Regions from separate parts of the Sporolactobacillus sp. Y61 genome, predicted to be linked through region 2. Evidence: a T-box and tRNA genes for the amino acid it is inferred to sense, from the RefSeq annotation. Region 2 holds a T-box; the other holds one or more tRNA genes.

Region 1 (4,416 bases), 1.4 Mb from region 2:
GCTTTGAAAGATGCCCGCTTAACAAGTGTCTCGAGCTTTTGAACACTGGTCACAATGATGTTATTGTCTTTACTTTTGAGTTTGCGATTTAAGTCTTTGGTATTATCCGTATTTTGAACACTTCCAAGTGCATCTTCTGTGCTGTCCGGATCATATGCCTGATAGTTTTCATTTGTTTGTTTCGTCAAGGCGATTCGGTCAACAACAAAAACGACTTTATCCACTTTAGGCATGCGACTGGCAAGCCATGCGGTTTTGAAACTTGTGATGGTTTTACCGGAACCCGTTGTGTGCCATATGTAACCGACCTTGTTCATTCCAAGTTCAAAATCAATGTGCTTCAGTTTTTCAATAACATTTTGCGTAGCATATACCTGGTAAGGACGCATGACTTTAAGCATCTGCTTATTTTTCGTCCCATCCAGAATCATATAATTCGTCGCCATTTGATGGGCCATTGGAATGCTAAGCATGGAATCCGCAAACTCTTTCCAGTTTCGTACGATGGTATTGTCGCTTTTACGCTGCCAGTTAAATGCAAAATCCTTATTGAATTTATCGGCCGTTGTATTGGCCATATACTTGACATTATTTGGCGTGATCGCAACTAAAATCTGCAAGGTTGAAAAAATATCGCGGTATTGATTTTCATCAGCATATTGATGCATTTGATTCAGTGCTTCATTCACATCATGCGTTTCACGCTTCTCTTCAATCTGAATAATCGGTAAACCGTTGATCATAAGTGTCGTATCGAAACGGCGATTTGGCTTACCGGTAATGACCGCCGGCCGTTCAATTTGATTGACTACCTGATAGACGGTATTGCCTGCCCCAATCTGTTTCTGATCGAATACGGTTAAGAAGACATGTCGCCCATCATCCAGATCAATCTCAATTTGCGATACACCGTTTAAACCGTATAAGAATTGCCCCGCTTCATAAGGCGTTTTAAGGTCGGAGATGATTTTCTTTACCTGATTAAATTCAACAGTACTTAGCGGATGATCAAGCGTGTTATGATTATGCTGTTCAAGAATGGCTTTAAAATTAGCCCAAAGCTGATCTGTCGTTTTGATTTGCGGTTCATATTTCCAGAGTTTCGTTTTAACCACGTAATCAAGCGGTTTTTCATGAACTGCAGAATCACCCGTTCTTTTTAAGTGTTCAGGCGCTGTAATGGTTCCACTGGTTATATACTGAATCAGTTCCGTTTCAAATCGGGTTTCATTCATCATAAGTAGCCTCCTCTAACCGTTTTAAAAGAATGACCTTCTCAGATTCTGCCACGCGATTTCGCAGCGCGTGCAAACGTAGCTGTTTAAAATAGACCTCTCCGATATTTTTCTGCTTTTCGATTGATGGAAGCTTTGGCATTTTAAGTTCTTTAAGCTGCCTCAACGTATATTTCAATACTTGTGAACCTTGCAGTCCGATCATCAATTGTTTTCGGATGGTCTTATTTTCATTAAGCAGATAAACCAGATATTTCGAGTCGATGTGATTCTCTGGATCGAGCCTCACATAATTTTGCGTGTAGAGATAATTTTCGTGAACTTTTCTTACCATAGAAGCGGTGCCTGAAGTCAGACTGAATACAACATCCCCGGCGTGCAACGTGTTCACTTTATCCCTTGTACGTATTTGTTTATTGTCGTTATCCGGCGAAACCATGCCAACCAGATCATCTGATAAATCGGTCTGACTGTAAAAATAGTAGAGCGGTGCCTGTTCATCGAAACTTTCAGTGAGCCGAAACTGTGGTGAGCCGCTGACCAGCTCAACCCTCTCACTTAATTTTTTCATAAACACCGTGCCTTTCTAAAATTACGTTTTTGATGATATAAATATATCATGGGAAAATAGATTTTGCAACATAAAATTTTAATTTCGCAAAATTACATTTTAAACAATAAAACATTCGCCGGCTGAAATCGCATAAGCTTTTTTGTACCACAACAAAAAAGCGATCATTTTGCTTCTTCGGCAAAATGATCGCTTCGTTCATATATTCTCCGATGGAGCCTAGCGGGATCGAACCGCTGACCTCCTGCGTGCAAAGCAGGCGCTCTCCCAGCTGAGCTAAGGCCCCATAATATGGAGCGGAAGACGGGATTCAAACCCGCGACCCCCACCATGGCAAGGTGATGTTCTATCACTGAACTACTTCCGCAAAATAAAGGGTGTATAAAAATGCCACCCATTTTAATAAATAAAGTAAAGTGCGGATGAGAGGACTTGAACCTCCACGCCCGGTAAAGGGCACTAGAACCTGAATCTAGCGCGTCTGCCAATTCCGCCACACCCGCATCATATGGTGGGCCATGAAGGCCTCGAACCTTCGACCCTCTGATTAAGAGTCAGATGCTCTGCCAACTGAGCTAATGGCCCACAGGTATAAGTGGTGGAGGGAGAAGGATTCGAACCTTCGTACCCTGAGGGAACGGATTTACAGTCCGTCGCGTTTAACCACTTCGCTATCCCTCCACGGTAAGCGCTGCAAACTATGGTGCCGGTCAGAGGACTTGAACCCCCAACCTACTGATTACAAGTCAGTTGCTCTACCAATTGAGCTAGACCGGCGAAATGATGGAGGATATAGGGCTCGAACCTATGACCCTCTGCTTGTAAGGCAGACGCTCTCCCAGCTGAGCTAATCCTCCATGGTGACCCGTACGGGATTCGAACCCATGAACCCACCGTGAAAGGGTGGTGTCTTAACCACTTGACGAACGGGCCATATCCTTTTTCTTTCGCAATCGACGTTCTTTATTATATCTAGAATGGACAGGCTTGTAAAGTAAAATATAAAAACTTATATTTTCTGAATATTACCAGGCTCTATCAGTCTGTTCTACATTCCCTGCCTTTATACCTGTTTTACACCTATCCCGAAAAGCAGAAATCCCGTCTCGCCACCTCACAGAACATTTACCACCCTGCTCATTTCGACCGCTCCCATGACACGGGCAAAGAGATGGATGAGCGAAAGGCTTTGGCTGTGATTATTTTGAAACCGGGACGTCGCCCAGATATTCTTCAAGCGCAAGTCCTCTCTTAAATATAGTGGTTGCAGCGGAACGTCCGACATATCTCAGATGCCACGCCTCATATTCATAACCGGTAATGGATTCTTTCCCTTTCGGATAACGGATGATAAATCCATATTCATGCGCATGCTGCGTGAGCCAGGCCGCTTCCCGTGTCCTGCCAAAAGCTTCAGTTGCCGCATATTGGCCGTTACGTCCTGATACATCAATGGAAAGGCCGGTTTCATGTTCGCTTGTTCCCGGGCGTGCGCTGTACGTCAATGCCTTTTTTTCTCCATCTTTGTTCACATAATAATTAAAAAGAGAGACCTGCGTCCGATGAGAACGATAAGCCGAGACGCCTGTCAGCCGGATCCCTTCCTTCTCTGCTGCGGCGAACATGTGCTCAAGCGCATGTGCCGCTTCCTGGCGCATTTTCCTTTTCTCAGATTTTCCGGAAAAAATGAAGGGAACCCGGGCATCAACCAGATTCTTTGGCACATAGCTGTCAGGCAGCTTGAAATATTTATTAACAAGAACCAGAGAGCTGTCCGGATCGGCGACAACATGGATCCCCTTCTGATTCATCGCAGACATTTCATGATCCTGTGTAGACGGGCTTGCTTCCTGACTTTGAGAAGACCGGTTTTCTGCTGATTTTTCAGCCGACTGCGACGCATGATCCGGCTCCTGATGAGATTGCGGAGCTGTGGTGCATGCGGACAGAGAAAGGAGCAGCGCTGCCGTCATTCCCATGAATCTTTTGAGTTTCAATATCACTGTACTCCTGTCTATCTTCAAAATTCTTTAAAAACTAATAAACCTATCATCTCACAAAACAGTCACAATAAAAAGGAACAATGAAGGGATACCACAATTTCCCACCCTTGTTCCGACTGCGTTATCCGCTTACCCGAAAATCAGTTTGACGTTAATGATGATTGAGATAGCAAGCGCACAATCAGTCAAGAGTAATTTACGGTTCAGACGGACGGTTTCCTCATGACGTTCCTGATCCGTTCTGGTTAATTGATGTTCCCGATATCCCCTGATCTCCATGATCTCAGCTCCTGTCCGGATTTCTCATACCATGATTCCCGTTTTCTCTGCTTTTATTCCTCATTTTCAGAATAAACGGCCAGTATATAGAAGGAGTTGATCGTTGATAAAGATCTTGTAAAATTACTGTTTTTTCAGTGTATGTGCAGTAAACTTGACAATGGCCGGCTGAGACATCAGCCGCGCATCCGCCTGACCGATTTTACCTGCAGACAGCTGCTTCGGACCAGACTGACTGCTCTCAAACTGCTTACCGATTTTTGCGAATCGTTCCTCATGATAATCCCAGTCTCTGTAAGTGACCCATCGCCTTTCATGATGCTGCAGG
Region 2 (4,416 bases):
GCGCGCGGACATTAAAGAGTTACGGAGTCGATCCCGGAAATCTTTATCAGAACATCGTAAAAGGATCGCCGCAGCTTCCTGATGAACTGCTTGACGACCTGGAATGGATCAGTAAATTGAATGTATATGCGCAAACAGAACATTATATTTTTGTTCACGCAGGAGTAGATCCGGAGAAAAAGCTGGAAGAAACAGATGAAGAAACGTTTCTCTGGATACGGACTCCCTTCTTTAACGGGTATCATGGCAAAAAAACGGTTATTTTCGGTCATACGCCAACCATGTTCTTTCATAACTCGAATCATGTTTACTTCGGAAATAATAATATTATTGGAATTGATGGAGGATGCGTCTTCGGCGGCCAGTTAAACTGTCTGGAATTACCAACAAAATCAGTCTGTTATGTGTCAAACTAAAAGAACTCCTCCGGGGGACAACTCTCCCGAAAGAGTTCTTTTTATCTTGATGCTTTCTGAAGATCAGCTGTAGGGCTCTTCATCTTTTTTTACGAGTGTGGATGCCGCCTGTTTTACTTTATCGACACCGTTTGACACCAGGTCTTTCACATGAAGGTCTCTTCTTGTCTCTTCCCCGGATTTCGGTGCCAGAAGAAGTGCGGTCACACCGCCAACAATCCCACCGATAATACTTCCGATCATCAATTCTTTACCGCTTAAACCGCTGCAACATTTCTTTTCGCTCTGACTCATGCTTATAGCCTCCCTGAATACAGCTTTATAAACCCATGATTTAATCATGTCCGTCATGGCCATTATTTGTACATACCACTATAAGTATAACAATGTCGTCACCTGTCGTCTAATGAACGACATTTACGAAACGGTTTGTCTGTGATTCGCCATCGAGTCAGAATTTAACCAGTGTATACTTCTTCTTGCCCCTACGGATGATGGTATAGATGCCTTCAATCCGGTCCTTTTCATCAACAACATCATGAAGATCTGTTCTGCGCCGTCCATTGATATATATTGCCCCGTTACTTATATCCTCACGCGCCTGACGTTTTGATGTGGTGACCCCCGACTGAACGATCAGATCAATTAACCCCACCGGCTCTTTCGATGGCGCCTGATACGTTGGAAACGCCCGGAAGCCCTGCTGGATTTCATCAGCAGTCAGTTGGGAAACATCCCCGCTGAAAAGGGCCTGCGTAATATTCTCTGCTTCATGAAGTGCTTTATCGCCATGAACCAGTTTCGTCATTTCCCGGGCAAGGGTTTTCTGCGCCTGACGTTTTTCCGGATTTTCCTTCACTTCTTCTGCCAGTGCGTCAATTTCATCATGCGTCAGGAATGTAAAATATTTCAGGTAATTAATGACATCCTCATCTGAGGCATTGATCCAGAACTGATACCATTCATATGGGGTCGTCTTCTCCGGATCCAGCCATATGGCTCCGCCCATGGATTTCCCGAATTTCGTACCGTCGCTCTTTGTAATAAGCGGAAAGGTCAGGCCAAAAGCCGGTTCGTCATGGCCTTTTCTGCGAATAAGCTCCAGACCTGCAGTAATATTTCCCCACTGATCGCTTCCACCAATTTCCAGCCGACAGCCATAGTTTTCATAAAGGTTCAGATAATCAAATGACTGAAGAAGCATGTAAGAGAACTCAGTAAAAGAAATACCCGCCTCCATACGCGACTGGACTGAATCTTTGGACAGCATGTAGTTTAAGGGAAAATGTTTGCCTACATCACGGAGAAACTGGATGGTAGACAGCTTCTCCAGCCATTCAGCGTTATTCAGACAGATTGCTTTTCCACTCTTAAAATCCAGAAAGCGGGATAATTGTTGTCTCAGCTTTTCAGCATAGCCCTGGACAACCTCTTTTGAATTCAGCTGTCTTTCGGTTGACCGTCCGCTCGGATCGCCAATCATGCCGGTCCCTCCCCCGACAAGCGCGACAGGATGGTGTCCTGCCCGCTGCAGGCGCATCATAATCACGATCATCAGGAGATTTCCGGCGTGAAGGCTGTCTGCCGTCGGATCGAATCCACAATAAAAAGTCATCGGACTTTTAAGTGCCTCTCGCAGACCCTCTTCGTCTGTGACCTGGTTAATAAGCCCCCGATATTTTAAATCATCAAGAATATCCATTATTGATCTCACCTTTTTCCTTTTTTCTGCCGGAAAAAAACCGGCAATATAAAAAGCGCTCCTGTAATAAGGAGCGCTTCATGCACGGTACCATCCTTGTGACCGGATTCGTGACTCCGGCCGCTTCATTGAACTAACGGCGATCCGCCGTCTTCCGCTACTTCGGTGTTCACGGAAGAATACTCCGGGTAGTAATTCGTCAGCTGCCTGCTTCCGGCTTGCACCATCCGCCGGATCTCTGATAGTCGGCAGCAGCTGCTACTTTTTCCCTTCAACGTATACGATGATTTAGAAGTAATTTATATTTTGTCACGTTTTCATGATCATGTCAAATCATTTTCACCCCTTATGTGCGGAACAGTAAACACAGAAGAGATTTAATGTTACACTTATCTTATAGCATCAGCTGGAGTTTTTTATTGAAGGAGTGCGTCATTTATGATTACTATGGATGATATCATTCGGGAAGGAAACCCGATTCTCAGACAAGTTGCAAAAGAGGTCCCGCTTCCTGCAACAGACGAAGAAAAGCAGACATTAAGGGATATGCTGGAGTTCCTGAAAAACAGCCAGGACGAAAAAACAGCAAAAAAATATCATCTACGCGCGGGTATCGGAATTGCAGCACCGCAAATTGCGATCAGCAAACGTATGATTGCCCTGTTTCTGGATGATGAAAAGGGCAAACATTATGAATATACGCTGTTTAATCCCAAAATTATCAGCCATTCCGTCGAGAACACCTATCTTGAAGGCGGAGAGGGATGCCTGTCCGTCGACCGGGATGTGCCCGGCTTCGTGCCCCGTCATGCCCGTGTAAAAGTTAAGGCCTTCGATATCGACGGGAAACCGCTGAAACTGCGACTGAAGGGCTATCCCGCCATTGCCATCCAGCATGAAATTGATCACTTGAATGGCATTCTGTTCTTTGACCGGATAAATAAGGATAATCCCTTTAAGATTCCGGATCATGTCGTCCAGCATGAAGAATTCTGATTCTCTCAGTCAAAAAAAGACCGGCACCTCATGATTGAGGTGCCGGTCTTTTTACTGCCTGTCAGGCTGCTGTTACTTTGATTTCACCGTTCTCTTCATCGACCATGATCTTCTTTGCCTGATCATTATCGAGAAGCAGATCAGAAATCTTATCTTCAATCTTTTCTTCGAGAACACGACGGAGTGGACGTGCACCGAATTCAGGATTATATCCCAGTTCGGCCAGTTTTCTCTTCGCTGCGTCTGTGACGTGAAGCTCCAGACCCTGTTCGTCCGCTGCCTTATTAATGTCTTCAAGCATCAGACTAACAATACCGATCAGATCTTCCCGTTTCAGTGAATTAAATTTCACAATCGCATCAAAGCGGTTCAGGAATTCCGGCTGGAAGTAGTTTTCCAGCTGTTTGATCATATCATCATGGCTGTCCGTCGCACCGAATCCGACGGTGGCTCTCCGGTTCGAAATGCCGGCATTACTCGTCATGATAATGATGGTATCTTTAAAGCTTACTGTTCGACCCATGCTGTCGGTCAGACGGCCGTCGTCCAGAATCTGCAGGAACATATGCATGACATCCGGATGAGCTTTTTCAATTTCATCAACCAGAATAATACTGTATGGTTTACGACGTACCTTTTCTGTTAACTGGCCGGCTTCTTCATGTCCGACATAGCCCGGAGGTGCACCAATCAGTTTAGAGACTGAGTGTTTCTCCATGTATTCACTCATATCAAGACGAATCATCGCATCACGTTCACCGAACATTTCATAGGCGAGTGTTTTCGCAAGCTCCGTTTTCCCGACTCCGGTCGGTCCGACAAACAGGAATGATCCAATCGGGCGTTCCGATTTTCTGAATCCGGTTCTGTTGCGGCGAATGGCGCGGGAAACTCTTTGCACGGCTTCCTTCTGACCAATGACCTTCTGATTTAAACGATCTTCAAGATTGCGCATTTTATTCTGCTCGTCACTCTGAAGTTTACGAACCGGTATGCCCGTACGATCTTCAACAATCTGCTGAATCAGATCTGCTGTAACAACGGCTTCATGACCGGCAACAGGAGGTTCGGTTCCATTGGATTTAATCTTCTCCAGCTGTTCGAGCTGCTTCTGATAAGCATGTTCCTGATCACGAAGTCTTGCCGCAGCCTCGAACTGTTCGTTCTTTGTTGCTTCCGCCTTGGCCGCGGAAATTTCTGCAATCTTCTTCTTAACACTCTCCGTATCTACAGGAGTCAGATTCAGATTCATTTTCGATCCTGATTCATCCATCAGATCGATCGCTTTATCAGGAAGGAAAC

Evidence for each region. A T-box is a leader RNA that pairs with one kind of tRNA and senses whether it is charged. The one in region 2 lies ahead of tyrS (tyrosine--tRNA ligase), so its partner is inferred to be a tRNA-Tyr.
Region 1: it has a tRNA-Tyr gene. The T-box ahead of tyrS (tyrosine--tRNA ligase) is inferred to sense a tRNA for this amino acid. The anticodon was not compared.

The regions. Positions count from the first base shown of each region.
Region 1 covers NZ_CP159510.1:586,264-590,679, forward strand. Annotated here, with positions in the region: gene ABNN70_RS02835 (HsdR family type I site-specific deoxyribonuclease) at 1-1,235, opposite strand, end outside; gene ABNN70_RS02840 (restriction endonuclease subunit S) at 1,228-1,806, opposite strand; tRNA gene ABNN70_RS02845 (tRNA-Ala) at 2,020-2,092, opposite strand; tRNA gene ABNN70_RS02850 (tRNA-Gly) at 2,099-2,173, opposite strand; tRNA gene ABNN70_RS02855 (tRNA-Leu) at 2,224-2,309, opposite strand; tRNA gene ABNN70_RS02860 (tRNA-Lys) at 2,316-2,391, opposite strand; tRNA gene ABNN70_RS02865 (tRNA-Tyr) at 2,403-2,487, opposite strand; tRNA gene ABNN70_RS02870 (tRNA-Thr) at 2,508-2,583, opposite strand; tRNA gene ABNN70_RS02875 (tRNA-Val) at 2,591-2,663, opposite strand; tRNA gene ABNN70_RS02880 (tRNA-Glu) at 2,665-2,739, opposite strand; gene ABNN70_RS02885 (M15 family metallopeptidase) at 3,006-3,803, opposite strand; gene ABNN70_RS02890 (hypothetical protein) at 3,939-4,088, opposite strand; gene ABNN70_RS02895 (AAC(3) family N-acetyltransferase) at 4,212-4,416, opposite strand, start outside.
Region 2 covers NZ_CP159510.1:1,965,130-1,969,545, reverse strand. Annotated here, with positions in the region: gene ABNN70_RS09275 (metallophosphoesterase family protein) at 1-416, shown strand, start outside; gene ABNN70_RS09270 (YtxH domain-containing protein) at 480-710, opposite strand; gene tyrS (tyrosine--tRNA ligase) at 868-2,118, opposite strand; T-box leader at 2,185-2,402, opposite strand; gene def (peptide deformylase) at 2,557-3,114, shown strand; gene ABNN70_RS09255 (AAA family ATPase) at 3,176-4,416, opposite strand, start outside.